Regions from separate parts of the Janibacter hoylei PVAS-1 genome, predicted to be linked through region 1. Evidence: riboswitches for the same ligand, from Rfam matches in the RefSeq annotation. Region 1 holds a riboswitch; each other region holds the start of a gene.
The links. Region 1 has a riboswitch for S-adenosylmethionine ahead of CWN80_RS05755 (OsmC family protein). Riboswitches for the same ligand answer to the same signal wherever they lie in the genome.
Positions count from the first base shown of each region.

Region 2: linked by a shared signal. The riboswitch ahead of CWN80_RS01095 (aminotransferase class V-fold PLP-dependent enzyme) and the one ahead of CWN80_RS05755 (OsmC family protein) in region 1 are both predicted to bind S-adenosylmethionine.
Region 3: linked by a shared signal. The riboswitch ahead of CWN80_RS02785 (bifunctional o-acetylhomoserine/o-acetylserine sulfhydrylase) and the one ahead of CWN80_RS05755 (OsmC family protein) in region 1 are both predicted to bind S-adenosylmethionine.

Region 1 is NZ_PIPF01000005.1:114,913-122,118, forward strand. It holds gene selA (L-seryl-tRNA(Sec) selenium transferase) at 1-702, shown strand, start outside; gene CWN80_RS05750 (SelB domain-containing protein) at 699-2,594, shown strand; gene CWN80_RS05755 (OsmC family protein) at 2,616-3,083, opposite strand; SAM riboswitch class IV at 3,116-3,230, opposite strand; gene yczE (membrane protein YczE) at 3,269-3,955, opposite strand; gene ppk2 (polyphosphate kinase 2) at 4,182-5,072, opposite strand; gene CWN80_RS05770 (protein adenylyltransferase SelO) at 5,257-6,717, shown strand; gene ybaK (Cys-tRNA(Pro) deacylase) at 6,730-7,206, shown strand, end outside.
Region 2 is NZ_PIPF01000001.1:214,336-221,541, reverse strand. It holds gene CWN80_RS01110 (thymidylate synthase) at 1-263, opposite strand, end outside; gene dapA (4-hydroxy-tetrahydrodipicolinate synthase) at 307-1,203, shown strand; gene CWN80_RS01100 (ribonuclease J) at 1,200-2,885, shown strand; gene CWN80_RS01095 (aminotransferase class V-fold PLP-dependent enzyme) at 2,943-4,160, opposite strand; SAM riboswitch class IV at 4,203-4,317, opposite strand; gene CWN80_RS01090 (prepilin peptidase) at 4,392-5,036, opposite strand; gene CWN80_RS01085 (DNA translocase FtsK) at 5,161-7,206, shown strand, end outside.
Region 3 is NZ_PIPF01000002.1:104,592-111,797, reverse strand. It holds gene hrpA (ATP-dependent RNA helicase HrpA) at 1-639, opposite strand, end outside; gene CWN80_RS02800 (GNAT family N-acetyltransferase) at 731-1,999, opposite strand; gene CWN80_RS02795 (hypothetical protein) at 2,055-3,296, opposite strand; gene CWN80_RS02790 (hypothetical protein) at 3,296-3,598, opposite strand; gene CWN80_RS02785 (bifunctional o-acetylhomoserine/o-acetylserine sulfhydrylase) at 3,793-5,109, opposite strand; SAM riboswitch class IV at 5,122-5,234, opposite strand; gene CWN80_RS02780 (hypothetical protein) at 5,283-5,684, opposite strand; gene CWN80_RS02775 (hypothetical protein) at 5,671-6,039, opposite strand; gene CWN80_RS02770 (carboxyl transferase domain-containing protein) at 6,082-7,206, shown strand, end outside.

The DNA.
Region 1 (7,206 bases):
AACTTCCGCGTCGACGGCTTCACCACGTCGGTCGGGCTGGAGGAGCTGCGCGGGCTGACCCGGCCCGACGGCTCACCGGTGCCGGTCGTCGCCGACATCGGCTCCGGGCTGCTGACCCCCGACCCACTGCTACCCGACGAACCCGACGCGACGACCTGGCTGCGCGCCGGCGCGACGATCGTGACCGCCAGCGGCGACAAACTGCTCGGCGGGCCCCAGGCCGGCCTCGTCCTCGGTGACGCCGAGGTCGTCGAGCGGCTGCGCCGCCACCCGCTCGCCCGGGCCCTGCGGGTCGACAAGCTCACCCTCGCCGCGCTCGAGGCGACCGTGCGTGGCCCAGTGCCACCGGTCACCGCAGCCCTGCGCGCGACCGCCGACGAACTGCGGCCGAGGGTCGACGCCCTGGCCGCGGCGCTGCATCGTGACGTCGTCGGAGTCGACGGCCGCGTCGGGGGTGGCGGTGCCCCCGGCGTACCGCTGCCCGGCTGGGCTCTCGAGGTGCCCGTCGAGGCGGTCGAGCGGCTGCGGCGGCCCCCGGGCGACGTGCCCGTCGTGCTGGCCCGGGTCGAGGGCGGCCGGGGCCTGGTCGACCTCCGGTGCGTGCCGCCCGAGCGAGACACCGACATCGAGCGTGCTCTACGAGCGGCGTTGGGCGACAGCGCTGCCCACGACGCGACCGGCGCGGGGCCCCCTTCGTCATGAGGCGGGTGCTCGCGACCGCCGGCCACGTCGACCACGGCAAGTCCACGCTCGTTCGCGCCCTCACCGGGCGCGACCCCGACCGGCTCGCCGAGGAGCAGGAGCGCGGCCTGACCATCGAGCTCGGCTATGCGTGGACGGCGCTGCCGGGCGGGGCCGAGGTGGCCTTCGTCGACGTGCCGGGGCACCAGCGGTTCGTCGGGACGATGCTGTCGGGGCTGGGGCCGGCGCCGGCCGTGGTCTTCGTCGTCGCGGCGGATCAGGGCTGGCAGGCGCAGAGCAGCGAACACCTCGCGGCCGTGCGGGCGCTCGGCATCACCGACGGGCTGCTCGTCATCGCCCGCTGCGACCTCGCCGACGACGACCGCATTGCAGCGGTCCGTGGCGAGGCGGGTCGGCGCCTGGCCGGGGCCGGTCTCGACGTGCCGGCGGTCGAGGTGGCAGCGTCGAAGGGGATCGGCCTCGATGACGTGCGCACCGCGCTCGCCGACCTCGCCGCCCGGCTGCCCGAGCCGGATCCCGCTGCGGCAGTGCGACTCTGGTGCGACCGGGCCTTTTCGGTATCGGGTGCGGGCACCGTCGTCACGGGCACGCTCGGGGCCGGCACGATCCGCACCGGCGACCGGCTGCTGCTGCTCGACCACGGCTCCACCCGCGAGGTGACGGTCCGCGGGCTGCACAGCCAGGACGAGGCCCGCGACGAGGTCGGGCCGGTGTCACGGACGGCCGTCAACCTGCGCCGCGTCGATCAGGTCGGGCGCACGGCCGCCCTGCTCACCCCTGGGGCCTGGGCGCTCGCCCCGACCGTCGACGTGCGGCTCACCGAGGTGGGTGGCGCGCCTGGCCGGCATTTCCCTAGGGAAATACGGAAGGAGACGCATTTCCCTAGGGAGATGCGACCGGGGACGCATGTCCCTAGGGAAATGCCACAGGGTGCGCACGACCTCGAGGACGGCGCGGGGGTGCCGGAGCAGGCGACGCTGCACGTGGGGTCGATCGACGTGCCGGTGCACGTGCGGCCGCTCGGTGACGACCTCGCCCGGCTGTCGGCGCGCGTAGATCTGCCGTGGCGGGTGGGCGACCGGGCGATCCTGCGCGACCCGGGCAGCCGGCGGCTGTGGGCCGTGCGGGTCCTCGACGTCGACCCGCTCCCGCTGACCCGACGCGGTGCCGCCGCCCGCCGCACCGAGGCCCTGGCCGGAGGTGATCTCGCGACGACCCGTCTGCGCTCCCGGTCGGCAGATCGCGTCGCCACTTTCGAACGACTGGGCCTGCCGGTGCCGAGCACCGCTGTGCGGCAGGGCGACTGGCTGGTCGACTCCCGGGCTTGGGAGTCATGGCGAGCCGAGCTCGTCGAGTCGGTCGCCGCCCACCACGGTGCCGATCGCCTGAGCGCAGGGATGCCCGTCGCCGAGGCCGCCAGGGCACTGCTGCTGCCGGAGCACCTCCCTGCGCCGCTCGGCCCCGAGCTCGTCCGCAGCCTCGTCTCGGGCACCGACCTGACGATCACCGGCGGCCGGGTCCACGATCCGTCCGCGGCCGGCCTCGGTCCCGCGGGGGTGGGGGTCGCGGCGGTCGAAGGGAGGCTGCGGGACTCCCCCTTCGATGCACCGGAACGGGGCGACCTCGACGACCTCGGCCTAGGGCCTGCTGAGCTCGCCGCGGCCGCGCGCCTCGGGCGGCTGCTGCGACTGCCCGACGACGTCGTGCTGCTGCCCGACGGTCCGGCCCGGGCGATGCGGGTGCTGGCGGGGCTGGAGCAGCCCTTCACCCTGAGCGCCGCCCGGCAGGCGCTCGGCACGACCCGCCGGGTGGCCGTGCCGCTGCTCGAGCACCTCGACTCACGTGGCTGGACCCGACGGGTCGACGGATCGCTGCGCGAGGTCGCGCGATAGTAAGTAGCCCCGGCGTGGCCCTCAGGCAGCGGCGGGAGCCACCTCGAGGGACGTCGTGACCGGCACGCCCAGCGTCAGGTTGTCGAGGACGGGGCAGTGCTCGGCGACGGCCTGCTCGAGGCGGCGGTAGTCCGCCTCGCTCGCCGGGCCGGCGACCCGGATTCCTAGCTCGATCCCTTGGAAGCCGGGGCGCACGGTCTCGTCGGTGCCGAAGAACCCGGCGAGGTCGATCGTGCCCTCGAGGTCGACGTCGATGGAGTCGACCGCGATGCCGAGCTTGCCGGCCCAGACCTGGTAGCTGATGACGGTGCACGATGCGAGGGCGGCGAGCAGGTGCTCGATCGGGTTTGCGCCCCGGTCGGCGCCGCCGAGGCTCTCCGGCTCGTCGATGGTGAACTCGTGCTGGCGGGAGGTGATCGCGACCTCGGTCCCGGTGACGAGGCGGCCCTGCACGCTCGAGGTGAGGACGGTCGATGCGGTGGCGGACATGGGTGCTCCTGTGTGGGTCACGGGGCGGCAACGCCCCTCGCTTGGCCCGGTCGGTCGACCGCGCCCAGGTCCTCACCCGGGGCACCCCACCGAAGGGAGGAGGGTTGCCGCCCAGCCAGCCGGGGCTTCGCGCTGGGACTCATGACCTACCCATAACGTGACATGATCCGATCCATAATGTCCAGTTATGTATTGGAGGGTGGGACGGGGCGCCCGAGCTCAACCGTGAAGAGCGGCAGGAAGAGCTGTGCCAGCGGCCCGATGGCCACGGCGTAGAGGATCGTGCCGACCCCGACGGTGCCGCCCAGCAGCCAGCCGACGGCGACCACGGCGACCTCGATGCCGGTGCGCACGCCCCGGATCGAACCACCGGTGATGCGAGCCAGGCCGGTCATCAGACCGTCGCGCGGGCCGGGGCCGAACTGCGACCCGATGTACATGCCCGTCGCGACGCCGTTGAGCACCACGCCGCCGAGCAGCAGGACGACCCGCCAGACCGTGCCGGACGGCTCGTCGAGGATCGACAGCACGAGGTCGGCCGACGGACCGATGAGCAGGGCGTTGCCGATCGTGCCCAGACCGGGCTTCTGCCGCAGGGGGATCCAGCCGAGCAGCACGAGCAGCGAGACGCCGATGACGATCGTGCCGAAGCTCAGCGGGATGTGGTGCGAGACGCCGACGTGCAGCACGTCCCACGGGATCTGCCCCAGGGTCGCGCGCAGGACCATCGCCATGGACGCCCCGTAGAGGAAGAGCCCGGCGAGCAGGAGCGGCAGGCGCACGCCGAGGCGGCCGGCGCGCAGCTGCTCGATCGGGCCGATGTCGGCGAGGGCCCGGCCGTGGGGCAGGCGGGTGGCAGCATCCTTGGTCACGGGGTCACCCTGCACCCGGGCGGCCACGATGTCGACCTTTGCCGGCCCTTCGAGACGGTCGCTGAGCGACCTCCTCAGGGACCACCTTCGAGACGGTCGCTGAGCGACCTCCTCAGGGACCACCTTCGAGACGGTCGCTGAGCGACCTCTTCAGGGACCACCTTCGAGACGGTCGCTGAGCGACCGCCCACGCGGAACGTGGGACCCGCTCAGGGACCGGGTGGCATCAGTCGCCCTCGGTCTTGCGGCCTCGGGAGACGACCTTGCGATCGGGCGTGAAGACGACCTGCGAGTCCTTGCCCTCGTAGTCGAACTGGTTGAGGAAGAAGCGGATCGCGTTGATCCGGCCGCGCTTTTTGTCGTTGGACTTGATGACCGTCCACGGCGCGTGGCGGGTGTCCGTGCGGCGGAACATCTCCTCCTTGGCCTCGGTGTAGGCCTCCCACTTGTCGAGGCTCTCGAGGTCCATCGGGGAGAGCTTCCACCGGCGCACCGGGTCGATCTGGCGGATGGCGAAGCGGGTGCGCTGCTCCTGCTGGGTCACCGAGAACCACAGCTTGGTGACGTGCACCCCGGCGTCGGCGAGCATCCGCTCGATCTTCGGGGCCTGGTCCATGAAGCTCTCGTACTGCTCGTCGCTGCAAAATCCCATGACCCGCTCGACGCCCGCGCGGTTGTACCAGGAGCGGTCGAAGAGGACGATCTCGCCGCTCGTCGGCAGGTGCTGGATGTAGCGCTGGAAGTACCACTGCCCGAGCTCTCGTTCCGAGGGCTTGGTCAGGGCGACGACGCGGGCGCCTCGCGGGTTGAGGTGCTCGGTGAAGCGCTTGATCGTCCCGCCCTTGCCCGCGGCGTCGCGGCCCTCGAAGAGCACGACGAACTTGCGCCCCGTGTCCTGCGCCCAGTACTGGAACTTCAGCAGCTCGATCTGCAGCAGGTACTTCTGGACGTCGTACTCCTCGCGCTCCATGAGCTCGTCGTACGGGTAGTTCTCCCGCCAGGTCTCGACGGCCTTGCCGTCGGGGGCGATGAGCATCGGGTCGTCGCCCTGGTCGTCACGCACGGTGTAGCCCTCGACCGTGAGCCGGTCGATGTACTCGCGGAGGTTCTGCTGCATGGGTCATGGATACCAAGGTCAGGTTGACGGAAGGTGGACACCAGACGACGCGAACCCCGTGGGTCACCGTGCAGGAGGGCATCGTCCACCCGAAGGGGGCAGCCAGCCCGACGACGTCATCACGCAGCGCTCCACTGGGCCGGCCACCTGCTCGACGCGCGTGAGCGTCTGCGATGGTGGGGGCATGAGGTGGCCCTGCGACAACACCTTCGTCCGCGACCTCGGCTGGCTCGGGGTCCGGGTCGACCCGGTCCCCGTGCGCGCCCCCGAGCTGTTGGCGCTCGACGACGGCCTCGCCGTCGAGCTCGGCCTCGACCCGGAGGAGCTGCGCTCCCCAGAGGGGGTGGCCGTCCTCGCGGGCAATGCCATCGCCGACGGCTGCGAGCCGATCGCCCAGGCCTACGCCGGACACCAGTTCGGTCATCTCTCCCCGATGCTCGGCGACGGTCGGGCGCATCTGCTCGGGGAGGTCGTCGACACCCACGGCCGACGCCGCGACATCGCACTCAAGGGGTCCGGGCGCACTCCCTTCTCCCGGGGCGGTGACGGCCGTGCGGCCCTCGGCCCGGTGCTGCGCGAAGTCCTCGTCTCCGAGTTCATGCACGCGGTCGGCGTCCCGACGACGCGCGCCCTGGCCGCCGTCGCGACCGGTGAGCAGGTGTTGCGTGAACGGCCCCTGCCCGGCGCCGTCCTCACCCGGGTCGCGGCCTCGCACCTGCGCATCGGCACGCTCGTGCTCGTCGCGAGCCAGGGCAGCCGCGAGCAGCTCGCTGCCGTCGTCGAGCACGCGCGCGCCCGCCACCACCCCGACGTGCCGCCGCGGGACCCGATGGCGCTGCTGTCCGCGGTCGTCGAGCGACAGGCCGCACTCGTCGCGCAGTGGATGTCCCTCGGCTTCATCCACGGGGTGATGAACACCGACAACATGACCCTCTCCGGCGAGACGATCGACTACGGCCCGTGCGCCTTCCTCGACGCCTACGACCCGGAGACCTTCTTCAGCAGCGTCGACACCGGTGGCCGCTACCGCTACTCCGCGCAGCCGACGATGGCGACGTGGGGTCTGGCGCGGCTCGCCGAGTGCCTCATCCCGCTCGCCGAGGGCGAGGCCGACGACCTCGTGACGCAGGCGCAGGAGCGGCTCGAGGCCTTCACCCCGGCCTACGAGCAGCACCGGCTCGACCTCTTGCGGCGCAAGCTCGGCCTGAGCCGCGCTGTCGCCGAGGACACCGGGCTCGTCGAGGACCTGCTGCAGGTCGCGGCGGCGGAGGCGCTGGACTTCACCGGCCTCTTCCGCGACCTCGCCCGGGTGCTGCGCGAAGAGCCGACGCCGACCCTGGACCGCATCCAGGACCTGCCGCGGTGGCAGATTTGGCAGGACCGGTGGCGGACCCGCCTGCACGGCGAGGGCAAGGACCCCGCGGCCAGCGCCGCGATCATGGATGAGACCAACCCGGTCCACATCCCCCGCAACCACCTCGTCGAGGAGGCTCTCGCCGTGGCGCACACGGGCAACCTCGCCCCCTTCGAGCAGCTGCTGGAGGCGCTACGGTCCCCCTTCGACGAGCGGGAGGAGTGGGGGCGCTACGCCGAGCCGGCCGACCCCGACTTCACCCGCGGCTACATCACCTACTGCGGGACCTAGGACACTGGGCCCATGGGCAAGAAGGCGAAGGGCGGCGCCACCCCGGCCACACGAGCGCTGGCCGCCGCGGGCATCGAGTTCACCGAGCACCCGTACGACCGCGACCCGCGGGCCGAGTCCTACGGGCTCGAGGCCGCAGAGGCGCTCGGGGTCGAGCCCGCTCGGGTCTACAAGACGCTGCTCGCACAGACCGACCTGCCCCGCGACCACGGGCTCGTCGTCGGCATCGTGCCCGTCGACCACCAGCTCGACCTCAAGGCCCTCGCCGCGGCCGTCGGCGCGAAGAAGGCCGGCATGGCCGACCCAGCGCTCGCCGAGAAGACCACCGGCTACGTCGTCGGCGGCATCAGCCCGATCGGCCAGAAGCGCTCTCTGACAACGGTGCTCGACGAGTCAGCCCTCACCCACGACACCGTCTTCGTCAGCGGTGGGCGGCGGGGGCTGGACCTGGAGCTCGCGCCGGGTGACCTCGTCGACGTCACCGGGGCG
Region 2 (7,206 bases), on a different contig from region 1:
CCCTGCTCGTCGGCCCACTCGTCCCAGATGCTGATGCCGCGCTCCTGCAGCCACCGCACGTTGGTGTCGCCGCGCAGGAACCACAGCAGCTCACCGATGATCGAGCGCAGGTGCAGCTTCTTCGTCGTGAGCACGGGGAAACCCTCCGACAGGTCGAAACGCATCTGGTGGCCGAAGACGCTCCGGGTGCCCGTGCCGGTCCGGTCGGACTTGACGACCCCGTGGTCGCGGACGTGCTCGAGGAGGTCGAGGTACTGGCGCATGGCGCCACGATAGACGCCGCCACCGACGGCTACGCTGAGCCGCATGACGACTTCCCCCTTCGGACGGGTGATCACCGCGATGGTGACCCCCATGACCCCTGACGGCGCGGTGGACACGAAGGGCGTGGCCGCCGTCGTCGAGCACCTCGTCGCCACCGGACACGACGGTGTCGTCGTCAACGGCACCACCGGCGAGTCGCCGACCCTCAGCTCCGCCGAGAGCATCGCGATGGTCGAGACGGTCAAGGAGGCGGCCGGTGACCGGCTCGCCGTCACCGCGGGGGTCGGCTCCAACAACACCGCCCACGCCATCGAGATGGCTGGCCAGGCCACCGCGGCCGGCGCCGACGGCCTGCTCGTCGTCTCCCCGTACTACAACAAGCCCACCCAGCCGGGCCTGCTCGCGCACACCCGCGCCATCGCCGACGCCGCCGAGCTGCCGGTCATGCTCTACGACATCCCGGGGCGCACCGCGACCCCCTTCGCCGTCGAGACGCTCGTCGCGCTCGCCGACCACGAGCGGATCGTCGCGGTCAAGGATGCGAAGGGGGACCTCTGGGCCGCCTCGCAGGTCATGGCCGCGACCGACCTGCTCTGGTACTCCGGTGCCGACGAGCACAACCTCGCGCACCTCGCGCAGGGCGCCCACGGCGTCGTCTCCGTCGTCGGGCACGTCGCCGGCCGTGAGTACCGCGCGATGATCGAGGCCGTCGACGCCGGCGACCTCGCGACCGCCCGCGAGATCCACCACCGCCTCATCCCCGTCACCAATGCCCTGATGTCGACCTCGCAGGGCGCGATCATGGCCAAGGCCGCCCTCGTCGAGCTCGGTGTCATCGAGCACGCCGCCGTGCGCCTGCCCTACGTCGAGGGGCCGGCCGAGCACCTCGAGGTGCTGCGCGCCGGCCTGACCGCCTCCCGGATCGGAGCCACCGCATGAGCCACCCGCACCCCGACCTCGAGCTGCCGCCGCCGCTGGCGAAGGGGGCGCTGCGCGTCATCCCGCTCGGGGGCCTCGGCGAGGTCGGCCGCAACATGGCGGTCATCGAGCACGACGGCCAGCTGCTCATCATCGACTGCGGTGTCCTCTTCCCCGAGGACCACCAGCCGGGCGTCGACCTGATCCTCCCGGACTTCGACTACATCCTCGACCGGCTCGACGACGTCCAGGCGATCGTCCTCACTCACGGCCACGAGGACCACATCGGCGCCGTGCCCTACCTGCTCAAGCACAAGCCGGACATCCCGCTCGTCGGCTCGATGCTCACGCTGGCCCTCGTCGAGGCCAAGCTCAAGGAGCACCGGATCAAGCCCTACACGCTCGGCGTGCGCGAGGGCGGGCGCGAGTCCTTCGGCGTCTTCGACTGCGAGTTCATCGCCGTCAACCACTCGATCCCCGACGCGCTGGCGGTCTTCGTGCGCACCGAGGGCGGCACGCTGCTGCACACGGGCGACTTCAAGATGGACCAGCTCCCGCTCGACCGGCGCCTCACGGACCTGCGGGCCTTCGCCCGGGTCGGCGAGGAGGGGGTCGACCTCTTCCTCACCGACTCGACCAATGCCGAGGTCCCGGGCTTCACGACGCCCGAGCGGGAGATCGGCCCGGCGATCGACACCGTCTTCCGCAAGGCGCGCCGGCGGATCATCGTCGCCTGCTTCTCCAGCCACGTGCACCGTGTCCAGCAGGTGCTCGACGCGGCCGAGCGCAATGGCCGCAAGGTCGCGATGGTCGGGCGCTCGATGGTGCGCAACATGCGCATCGCCGCCGACCTGGGCTACCTGCACGTCCCCGACGGGGTGCTCGTCGACGTCAAGAAGCTCGACAACTACCCCGACGACGAGGTCGTGCTCATCTGCACCGGCAGCCAGGGCGAGCCGATGGCCGCCCTGTCGCGCATGGCCAACCGCGACCACCGGATCGACGTCGGTGACGGCGACACCGTGCTGCTCGCCTCGAGCCTGATCCCCGGCAACGAAAACGCCGTCTACCGGGTCATCAACGGTCTGATGCGGCTCGGCGCCGACGTCGTGCACAAGGGCAATGCCAAGGTGCACGTCTCCGGGCACGCGAGCGCCGGCGAGCTGCTCTACTGCTACAACATCGTCAAGCCGCGCAATGTCATGCCGGTCCACGGCGAGTGGCGCCACCTCGTCGCCAACGCCGACCTGGCCATCGCGACGGGCGTCGACCCCGACCACGTCGTGCTCGCCGAGGACGGCGTGGTCATCGACCTCATCGACGGTCGCGCCCGCATCGCCGGCGCCATGCCCTGCGGCTACGTCTACGTCGACGGCTCGAGCGTCGGGGGCGCCACGGAGGAGCTGCTCAAGGACCGCCGCATCCTGCGCGACGAGGGCTTCATCTCCGTCATGGTCGTCGTCGACTCCTCGAGCGGCAAGGTCGTCGCCGGCCCGGAGATCACCGCCCGCGGCTTCGCCGAGGACGACGAGATCTTCACCCAGGTCAAGCCCAAGATCGTCGCGGCCCTCGACGAGGCCGCCCGCAAGGGCACGACCGATACCCACCAGCTGCAGCAGGTCGTGCGCCGCGCGGTCGGTGGCTGGGTCGGCGGCAAGATCCGTCGCCGCCCGATGATCATCCCGGTGGTCGTCGAGGCCTGAGACCGCCCGGGGGCGAAGGGGGCCTGCCGGGTCCCCCTTCGCCCTACCCGAGGAGGGTCAGAGCGAGCGCAGCGCCGCCAGCAGGCGGTCGATGTGCTCGGGCGTCGTGCCGAGGCCGGCACTGATCCGCACGGCGGTGTCGTGCTCGGTCTCGGAGAGCAGGTCGTCGACGAGCAGGTGGGCGCAGAACTTGCCGTCGCGCACCCCGATGCCGTGGTCGTCGCCGAGGACGCGGGCGACCTCGGCGCTGTCGTGGCCGTCGACGGTGATCGTCGCCACCGGGGCCCCGTCACCCCCGCCGAAGAGGGTGTGCACGCGCACGCCCTCGATCTCGGCGAGGCCGGCGAGCAGCCGGATGCGCAGGGCCTGCTCGTGGTCGCGGATCGCCCGCTCGTGCTCGCTGACGATCTCGCAGGCGGTGGCGAGCGCGACCGCGCCGAGCACGTTGGGGGAGCCGGCCTCGTGGCGGGCCGGGCCGTGCGTCCACTCGGTCGTGTCGAGATCCACGCGGGCGGTGGCGCCGCCGCCGGCGAGGTAGGGCTCGGCGGCGTCGAGCCAGTCGCTGCGCCCGACGAGGACGCCGGCGCCGAAGGGGGCGTAGATCTTGTGACCGCTGAAGGCGATCCAGTCCGCGCCGATCGCCTCGATGTCGACCCGGCGGTGCGGGACGACCTGCGCGGCATCGAGCGCGAAGCGGGCGTCGTGCTCGTGGGCGAGAGCCGCGAGCCGCTCGACCGGCCAGTGCTCGCCCGTGACGTTGGAGGCACCGGTGGCGACGACGAGCCGGTGCTCGGCGGGGTGGTTGCGCAGCGCCTGCTCGAGCAGGTCGAGCGCCTCGTCGTGGCTGTGCGGCACGGGCAGGCGCAGGGCGCGGGGCCAGGGCAGGAGCGCGGCGTGGTGCTCGGAGCCGAAGACGAAGACGAGCGTGTCCTCGGGCAGGGCGCGGGCCAGCAGGTTGAAGGAGTCGGTCGTGTTGCGGGTGAAGACGACCTGGTCGTCCTCGCGGGCCCCGACGAAGGTCGCGACGGTCTCGCGGGCCTGCTCGTAGCGCGAGCTGGTCACCCGCGAGGCGAAGCCGGCGCCTCGGTGCACGGAGGAGTAGGTGACGGCGGCTGCGGCCACCTCCTGGGCGACGGCCGCGAAGGCCGGCGTCGTCGCCCCGTGGTCGAGGTGCGCGTACTCGACGGTCGAGCCGTCGGCGTCGCGGTAGGTCAGGCCCTCGCTGACGAGCGCGGGCAGGGCAGTGGAGGTGCGGTGGAGGTCGGACACGGTCATGGGAGTGCTCCTGATCCGTCAGGGACCCGGGCGGTGACCTCGAGTCCGCGCTTGCCGGGCGACACTGCGTCGCCGGCCAGGTCGTCACCCGGAGCACCCCACCGCGGACGAGGGTTGCCGACCAGCTAGCCGGGGCTTGTCGCTGGTACTCGTGACCTTGGGTCGAGACCCTAGCCGATGACGGGTGCCGGCTGTCGAGCCACTCCGGGACCCGTCTCGCGACCTGGGACGTCAGGCGAGGGCGAGGGCGAGCACGGCCCCGGCGACGAGGTGGGGGCCGAAGGCGAGCGAGGTCCGTCGGCCCGCCCGGCGCGTGAGGAGCAGCGACAGGGCGACGATGCCGCCGAGCACGAAGCCCAGCCAGATGCCGACGACGAGCTCGCTCCAGCCGAGCCAGGCGAGGGTCGGGGCGATCGACACGAGCAGCTTGGCGTCGCCCAGGCCGATCGAGCGGCCGGGCAGGAGCAGGGAGAGAGCGATCGCGCCGCCGCCGACGAGCAGGGCTGCGGTGCCTGCGCGTGCGAGGGCCGCGAGGTCGCCGGTGGCGAAGGAGGCGACGGTCACGGCCAGGGCGATGGCCGGCGCGAGCGGCACGGTGATCGCATTGGGCAGCCGGTGCACGTCGGCGTCGATCGCGGCGAGCACGAGCCCGGCCAGCGACAGGGAGAGCGGGGCCAGCAGGACGGGCCAGGGTCGGTCGGCGAGCCCCCGCTCGACGGCCACGGCGACGAAGGGGGCGACCGCCGCCACCCACACGTGGCGGGGGAGGGGACCCCCTTCGTCCTCCCGGCGGTAGCCGCCGGTGGCCAGCCAGCGCCAGCCGGCGACCCCGACGACCAGGGCCAGGATCGCGACGACGACGGTGCGGGCTTCCACGGCCGTGACGCTACTCGGTGGGCGACCGGGGCGCGCCGGCTCGTCCACACCCGCCTGCGCGGGGTTGGCCCTGTTGCGCGTGTGACGCGTGTGTCAGGGGTGGCTTTCGCCTAACCTGCGAAGCATGGCCACTCGTCCGTCGACCACCTCGCGCAGCACCAAGGGCGCCTCCACGCGCCCGAAGGGCAGCACCCGCCCCACCGGGCGCAAGGCTCCCGCCAAGAGTGCTGCGAAGGGGAAGACCTCCGCTTCCCGCAAGACCTCCGCGTCGGGCGGGGGCCTCCCGCTGCCCATCGCCGCGGTGCAGAAGACGTGGATGGGGGTCGCCCACGCGACCGGCTCCGGCGTGCGCCGCATCGGGCACAGCGCGAGCCAGATCGAGCCGGAGCACCGTCGTGACGGCTGGGGCTTCCTCGCCCTCGCGCTCGCCCTCGTCGTCGCCGTCCGCGAGTGGTGGGGCCTCACGGGCCTCTTCGGCGACATGGTCCACGCGGTCTTCGCCGGCACCTTCGGTCGGGTCGCCTACGCCCTGCCGATCGTCCTGCTCGTCCTCGGCGTGCGCCTGCTGCGCTCCGAGGGGGACTCCGCCGCCGACGCGCGACTCGGCTTCGGCGCCGTCATGGGCCTCTTCGCCGCCTCCGGCCTGACGCACATCGCCAAGGACATCCCGCAGCCGCCCGACGGTGCCGGCCCGATGCGCGATGCGGGCGGGATCATGGGCTTCCTCGCCTCGGACCCGCTGGCCACCGCGGTCACCGAGTGGCCCGCGACGATCCTGCTCGTCCTCCTCGGCCTCTTCAGCCTGCTCCTGCTCACCGGTACCCCGCTGCACGAGGTGCCGCAGCGGCTGGCCTACATCCGCGCCGCCTTCACCGGCGAGGTGCCCAGCCACGTGACCGCTGCCCCGGAGGCCGCCCACGACGCCCCCAAGGCCGCCGTGAGCCGCGCCCGTCGGCGCCGCGTCATCGACCCCGCCGACGAGGAGCTGTCGGGTGAGCGTGACGGCGACACCGCCTTCGACCAGGCCGCCGTCGTGCAGCCGGTCGGCAAGGGGCGCCGCAAGAAGTCGGCCCCGGTGCCCGAGGCCGACGAGACCGTCGAGACGCCCCAGGCCGAGGCCGGGGGCCCGCGCCCCGGGGAGAAGCGCCCGACGAAGAACCCCGTCGTCGCGCCGATCAAGCCCTCCGACAAGACGGTGCTCGAGCCGCCGCCCACGACCCAGCTGCCGCAGCGGGTCGAGCAGCTGGCCCTCGCCGGCGACGTCACCTACACGCTGCCCGACAGCCAGCACCTCAAGCCCGGTGCCCCCCACAAGGAGCGCTCGGCGGCCAACGACAAGGTCGTCGAGTCGCTGACGAGCGTCCTCGACGAGTTCGGCATCGACGCCCAGGTCACCGGCTTCCACCGCGGCCCGACGGTCACCCGCTACGTCGTCGAGCTCGGCCCGGGTGTCAAGGTCGAGCGGGTCACGGCCCTGTCCAAGAACATCGCCTACGCCGTGGCCTCGGCCGACGTGCGCATCCTCAGCCCGATCCCGGGCAAGTCGGCCATCGGCATCGAGATCCCCAATGCCGACAAGGAGATGGTCTGCCTCGGCGACGTGCTCCGCTCCGACGTCGCGCGCAACAACGAGCACCCGATGGTCATGGGTGTCGGCAAGGACGTCGAGGGCGGCTACGTCATCGCCAACCTCGCGAAGATGCCGCACATCCTCGTCGCCGGTGCCACGGGCTCCGGCAAGTCCTCCTTCGTCAACTCGATGATCACCTCGATCCTCATGCGGGCCACGCCCGACGAGGTGCGCATGGTGCTCGTCGACCCCAAGCGGGTGGAGCTGACGGCCTACGAGGGCATCCCGCACCTCATCACGCCGATCATCACCAACGCCAAGAAGGCCGCCGAGGCCCTGCAGTGGGTCGTGCGCGAGATGGACATGCGCTACGACGACCTCGCGACCTTCGGCTACAAGCACGTCGACGACTACAACAAGGCGGTCAAGGCCGGCAAGGTCGAGCCGATCCCCGGCAGCGAGCGGGTCATCCAGCCCTACCCCTACCTCCTCGTCATCGTCGACGAGCTCGCCGACCTGATGATGGTCGCCCCGCGCGACGTCGAGGACTCGATCGTGCGCATCACCCAGCTCGCGCGCGCCGCGGGTATCCACCTCGTC
Region 3 (7,206 bases), on a different contig from region 1:
GCCGAGGGGCCGGTAGCGCACCTCCACGGGGTAGGTGCGGCCGGAGACCTCGATGATCGGTGCGGGCTCGCCCATCTCGTCGCTGAAGTGCTCCGCGAAGCGCTCCGGGTCGATCGTCGCCGAGGTGATGACGACCTTGAGGTCGGGGCGACGCGGCAGCAGCTGCTTGAGGTAGCCGAGGATGAAGTCGATGTTGAGCGAGCGCTCGTGGGCCTCGTCGATGATGATCGTGTCGTAGCGGCGCAGGTCACGGTCGCGCTGCATCTCGTTGAGCAGGATGCCGTCGGTCATCACCTTGACCGCCGTGCCGTCGCTGCTGTGGTCGGCGAAGCGGACCTGGTAGCCGACGAGCCCGCCGAGCTCGACCTGCATCTCCTGCGCGATCCGCTCGGCGACCGAGCGCGCGGCGATCCGACGCGGCTGGGTGTGGCCGATCTGGCCGGCACGACCGCGCCCGATCTCGAGGGCGATCTTGGGCAGCTGGGTCGTCTTGCCCGACCCCGTCTCCCCCGCGACGATGACGACCTGGTGCTCGCGCATCGCCTCGGCGATGTCGTCCTTGCGCGCGACGACCGGCAGTTCCTCGTTGTAGTGCAGGTCCTCCGCCGCGACGGGTGCACGCAGGGCGGAGTCAGGCATGACAGTCAGGATATCCACGGCCCCTGAGTGGGTCCCACGCCCCGCGTGGGCGGTCGCCCGGCGACCGTCTCGAAGGGCGCCATCCCGAAGGTCAGAAGTCGATCGTCGTCACCGGCCCGACCGGCGTGCGCAGCGCGGCGTCGAGCGCGGCGACCGCGGCCGGGTCACCCGTGACGTAGCCGGCGGCGGCGCGGGCCGCGATGGTCTGACCGCCGAGCCACACGGCCCCGAGGTCACCGATGTCGAGCGTGACGTCGGCGGCTGCCTCCGTGCGCTCGAGCGCCCCGACGCCACCGCGCGTGGCCGTCCAGCGCCAACGACCGGCCTGCTCGGGCAGGGTCGGGTCGCCGACCTCGACGACGACGTCGAGGTCGGCGGCGTGGCCGCGCTCGGTGACGGCGGTCGGCAGGTCGACGATGCGCAGCCAGAGGCAGTCGCTCGGTCCGCCTCCGCCGAGGGCACGCGGCGAGGGCAGCCACGTGACGAGCGGGTCGTCGAGGGTCACCCAGTAGACGGTGCTGCCCATGAGGTCGAGGTCGACGAGCCGGTCGGCGAGCGCCAGCCGGGCTCCGACGTCGGTGGAGAGGAGGAAGAAGACGCCGACCTCCCCCTCGGGTCGTCCGTCGGACCAGCGCGGCGTGCGGTGGAAGTACGCGGCGCCGACGTCGCGACCGTCGCGGGTCGCCCACAGCAGGCGCGCGGGCTCGCGGTCGCCGCGGCTCTCGGGACTGTCGTAGAGCAGGCGGGCGCAGTCCTCGCGGCTGCGCACGACCTGCCCAGCACCGGTGGTGGCGGCCGCTCGGGCGAGGTCGTGCCACCGGTCCGCCTGGTCGGGGCCCGCCGTCGTGGTCTGCAGGGTCGTCGCGTCGGCGAGCTCCCTCACCTGCGGCGGCGCGGCGAAGTTCGTGCCCCGCCCGAAGCTCGAGCGCAGCACCGTGCTCGCCACCCCGTAGCCGAAGCGACCGTAGATCATGTGCTCCGACGCCTTGAGCACGGACAGCGAGCGTCCCTGCTCGTCGCGGGTCCACCGCAGGTGGTGGCCCATGACGGCGGTGAGCACCCCGCGCCGCCGGTGGTCGGGGTGCACCCCGATCCACGTCAGCCCCTCCGCGGGACGAAGGGAGGCCCCCTCGCCTCCCGCAGCCGGCACGGAGACCTCGACGTCCCAGGACCCGGCGGTGCCCGCAGGCTCTCCCCCGCGGGTGGCGACGAAGCCCGCTCGCTGCGGGGTGTCGCGCAGCTGTGCCTCGCGCGGTCGGCGCGCGCTGTCGGCCCAGACGAGGGTGTCGAGCTCGAGCAGGGCCTCGACCTGGCTCTCGTCGGCAGGGTCGATGCGGGTGATCGCGATGTCGCTCGTCATGAGGTCACGCTCGCACCGGGGCGAAGGGCGCGGCAACGCCTTTTTTGATCCTCCCCTACGGCACCGGTGAGACCAGGTGCGACCCGGTGAGGTCGTCGATCGCCCCCGCCCGTCGCGACCTCTGCGCCTCCTCCCTTCGCTCGGCGGCCGCCTCACGTTCCTGCCGCTCCGACGGGGACTCGGTCACCTTGTCGGCCGCGGCGTCGATGGACTGCCCGGTGGAGATCCCCGACTCGACCCGGGAGACGGTGTGGTTGGTCTTGCGGACGCCGTAGGTGACGATGACGCCGCCCTTGCGGACGTGGCCCGACCCGGCGACGGCTGCCCAGTCGGTCGCGAAGTCGTCGGCCAAGTTGATGCCGGAGGTCTCCCTGGCCCAGTCGGTCGCCTTGTGCCTCCCCCGCACCTTCGACGTGGCCGCCTTGTGCTTCGCCCAGCTCTTGGCATCCGCTCCGATACGCCGGTGGGCGATGGGGTTGGTCGACTTGTCGGCGGCCCGGATGCTGCGCAGCTCCGCCGCCCGGTCGGCGGCCTTGATGCGCCGCCCGGTCTTGATCTGCCGGCTCAGCGGGATCATCGTGTCGACGGCCGCGAGATAGGTGCTCTTGCCGACGTCGGAGTAGCTGCCCTCGCCGTACACGGCCCGGCGGCCGAACCTGCCGATCGGATCGCCCGCGGCCAGGACGCCCATGGGCTTGACGAAGCCTGAGACCGGGTTGGTGGCGAGCGAGCTCGTCCCGACCCGGCTCGACTGCTCGAAGGTGTTGTAGAGCCGCTCGTCCGACAGGTCCGACCCCACGACGGCCAGGCTCGCGGCAACGGCGTGCTCGTCGGCCGCCGCGGCGTCGGCCTCACGGGCGAAGCCGCGCCGGTTCATCTCCCGCGAGTTGGCGGCGGCCCGGTACTCCCGCTCGACCGTCACGTACTCCGGGTCCTCCGGCGTCATCGTCGCCAGGCGCTCCTTGCGGGCCTGCGCGGTGGCGGTGTTGGTGTCGTAGCGCCCCCGGAGCCGCTTGAGGGTCGCCTGGCTCTCCTCGAGCCGGTCGGCGTAGGGGCGGATGATCCGCTCGGCACCGCTCAGCCGGTTGGCGGTGGCGACGAGGTCGCTCGGCGTCGTGCCGACCTCCCGCTCGAACATCGTCCCCGAGCACGAGTCCCACACCCCCTTCGTCGAGACGGTGCGCAGCAGGTTGACGACGGTGTGGATGTTGGCCGCTACGGTCTTGAGCTCGTCGGCCTCGGCGCGGATGACGGCGGGGTCGCCCTCCTCGATCGTCCCCGGGTCCTCGAGCGCCATCAGAGGACCCCCCGGTTGCGCTCGTCGACGAGGTCCTCGGTCTCGACGTACCAGGACCCGGCGTCCTGGGCGAGGCGCGCGAGCGCACGCAGCTGCGTGCAGGCCTGCTTGCGCCGGCGCTCGTAGTCACCGATGGCCGCCTCGTAGGCCTGGGTGCCGGTCCAGCTCGGGAAGCCGAAGGTCTCGACCGCCTCGTTGTTGGCCTTGGCCGCCTTCTCTTCGAGGTAGTCGGCGATCGCCGTCAGTTGTCGACCCAGCCCCGCGATGCCCTCGCTGTCGATGGAGATGCGTTGTCCGCCCATGCCCCACACGCTAGGAAAAAACGCCGAGGGGCCCGTGGAGTTCTCCACAGGCCCCTCGGTGCGCCCTTCGAGATGGCCCTTCGAGACGGCTCGTTCCTCACCTCCTCAGGGACCGAGGTTCCTCGCCTCCTCAGGGACCGAGGTTCCTCGCCTCCTCAGGGACCGAGGTTCCTCGCCTCCTCAGGGACCGAAGATCACTTCGCGGCGGCGAAGCCCTGCTCGAGGTCGGCGACGATGTCCTCGATGCTCTCGAGACCGACCGCCAGACGGACGAGGCCGGGGGTGACGCCGGCGGCGAGCCGGTCCTCCTCCGGACCCTGCGAGTGGGTCGTCGAGGCCGGGTGGATGACGAGCGAGCGCACGTCACCGATGTTGGCCAGGTGGCTGTGCAGGGTGAGCCCCTCGACAAACTTCTTGCCTGCCTCGAGGCCGCCGGCGATCTCGAAGGAGATGACGGCACCGGCCCCCTTCGGCGTGTAGCGCTGCGCCTGCTCGAAGCTCGCCGAGCCCTCGATGGACGCCCAGTTGACCGCCTCGACCTGCGCGTGGCCGGAGAGGAAGTCGACGACCTTGCGGGTGTTGTCGAGGTGCCGCTCGATGCGCAGGCTGAGCGTCTCGATGCCCTGCCCGATGAGGAAGGCGTTGAAGGGCGAGATCGCCGGGCCGATGTCGCGCAGCAGCTGCACGCGTGCCTTGAGGATGAAGGACAGGTTGGCCCCGAGCGCGCCGTTGACGCCGAGGTCGGGGCCGAAGCGCAGCCCGTGGTAGCTCGGGTCGGGCTGGTTGTAGTTGGGGAACTTCTCCGGGTCGGCCGCGTAGTCGAAGGCCCCGCCGTCGACGATGACGCCGGCGATCGCGGTGCCGTGGCCGCCGAGGTACTTCGTCGCCGAGTGGACGACGACGTCCGCACCGTGCTCGAGGGGGCGCAGCACGTAAGGCGTGGCGATCGTGTTGTCGACGACGAGCGGCACCCCGGCCTCGTGGGCGACCTCGGCGATGCCGGCGATGTCGAGCACGACCGGCTTGGGGTTGCCGATCGTCTCGCCGAAGAAGGCCTTGGTGTTGGGCTTGACCGCCGCGCGCCACTGCTCGAGGTCGCTCGGGTCCTCGACGAAGGAGACCTCGATGCCGAACTTCGGCAGGGTGAACTTCAGCAGGTTGATCGTGCCGCCGTAGAGCGCGGCGCTGGCGACGATGTGGTCACCCGCCTCGGCGATGTTGACCAGGGCGAGGTGCGTCGCGGACATGCCCGACGCCGTGAGCAGCGCGCCGACGCCACCCTCGAGGGCGGCGATCTTCTGCTCCACCGCGTCCTGGGTGGGGTTCATGATGCGCGTGTAGATGTTGCCGAATTCCTTGAGCGCGAAGAGGTTCGCCGCCTGCTCGGTGTCCTTGAAGGCGTAGGAGGTCGTCGCGTGGATCGGCAGCGCCCGCGAACCAGTCGTCGGGTCGGGCGCCTGGCCGGCGTGGATCTGCTGGGTCTCGAAGCTCCAGATGGAGGGGTCGGACATGTCTGCTCCTTGAGTGCGCGCTTGACCGCGACGGACGTCGCGGACCAGGTCGTCTCCCGGGGCACCCCACCGCGGAGGAGGGTTGCCGGCCAGCGAGCCGGGGCTTCGCGCTGGCGCTCAAGACCTGCTGCGATGATAGGAAAAGGGCTGGCGCGCACCAGCCTCCGTCTCACCTAGCGGGCGCGCACCCGGTGGAGCCACCACAGCCCGACGAAGGGGAGGACGAGCGGCAGGTAGCCGTAGCCGGACCCGTAGTGGGACCAGACGGTCTTGTCGGGGAAGAGCTCGGGCCGCACGAAGGACAGGGTCCCGACGGTGACGACGCCGACGGCTTCGACGAGGATCGCGCCGGTGGCCACGCGGGCACCGGAGGGTCCCCCCTTCGCCAGGGCGATGGTCGCGACGACGTAGATGAGGGCGGCGCACGCCGACAGCACGTAGGCGAGCGGGGCCCGGTCGAAGTACTGGGTGATCTGCAGGATCGAGCGCCCGGTCGCGGCGAGCGCGAGCACTCCGTAGACGGCGACGACGACCCGGCCGGGCCCGGTGCCGGTGCTGACCTCAGGCGGGGCCACTGGTCTGCCAGATCTGGAGGATGCGGTAGGTCATGACCCCGACGGTGAAGGCACCGGCGATGACGACGCCCATGGCCCAGCGGGTCTTTTCCTTGAGGGCGATGAAGACGACGACCGGCGGGATGATCGGGAGGGTCAGGGCGTAGGCGAGCATCGTCGCGCCCTCCCCCGTCCCGGTGACGCGGCCGTGGACGACCGCCGTCGTCACGGCGAGCACGAGCAGACCCAGCTCGACGAGCGCCGCGACGAGCAGGAGCCCGTCGTCGACGGGGCGGTCGAGCGCGAGGTAGATCAGGGCCACGAGCCCGAGGGCGGCGACGGCGACCATCACGGCAGTGGTCAGGGGCACAAGCACCGGGCAAGGTTACCCACCCTCGTGGGTGGCACCATCACTGCCATGAGTCCCCAGCGCCCTGGTGCCCAGCAGCTCATCGACGCGGTCGTCGACCCGGACAGCTTCGTCACGTGGGACGAGCCGATCGACACCTCCGGCCTCGACGACACCTACCGGTCGGCGATGGCGGCCGCGGCCGAGCGCGCCGGCACCGACGAGTCGATCCTCACCGGACGGGCCCGGATCCAGGGTCACGACGTCGCCCTCATCGTCGGCGAGTTCCGCTTCCTCGGCGGGTCGATCGGACGGGCGGCCGCGGGCCGGATCGTCTCGGCGGTCCGGCGTGCGACGACCGAGCGGCTGCCGCTCATCGCGGCGACCGCCAGCGGTGGTACGCGGATGCAGGAGGGCACCCCGGCCTTCATGACGATGGTCGACATCTCGGCCGCGGTCGTGGCGCACAAGGCGGCCGGCCTGCCCTACCTCGCCTACCTGCGGCACCCGACGACCGGCGGCGTCTTCGCCTCGTGGGGGTCGCTGGCGCACATGACGATCGCCGAGCCCGGGGCGCTCATCGGCTTCCTCGGCCCGGTCGTCTACGAGACGGTCAACGGCGTCCCCTTCCCGGAGGGCGTCCAAGTCGCCGAAAACCTCGTCGACAAGGGCATCGTCGACGCCGTCGTCCCGCTCGAGGAGCTGGCCGGCATCGCGGCGCGCGCCCTGACGATGCTGTCGGCGACGACCCATCGGCACGCCGACCCGACCGAGCACCCGGCGTGGCGGATCGCTCCCTTCGTCTCGCGGCCGGAGCCGGACGAGGAGGAGGTCGCCGCGGTCTGGGGGGCCATCGAGACGACCCGAAGGGGGGACCGCCCCGGTGTGCGGGAGCTGCTGCGGCACGCCGCCGACGACGTCATCCCGCTCAACGGCACGGGCTACGGCGAGTCGGACAAGGGGGTCATGCTCGCCCTGGCCTCCTTCGGCTCGCGGCCGTGCGTGCTCGTCGGCCAGGACCGCCGCTACCAGGTCGCCGAGTCGATGGGACCGGCCGCGCTGCGTGAGGCACGTCGCGGCATGCGGATGGCCCGCGAGCTCGGCCTGCCCCTCGTGACGGTCATCGACACCCCCGGCGCCGACCTCTCCCCCCGGGCGGAGGAGGGCGCGCTCGCCGGGGAGATCGCCCGGTGC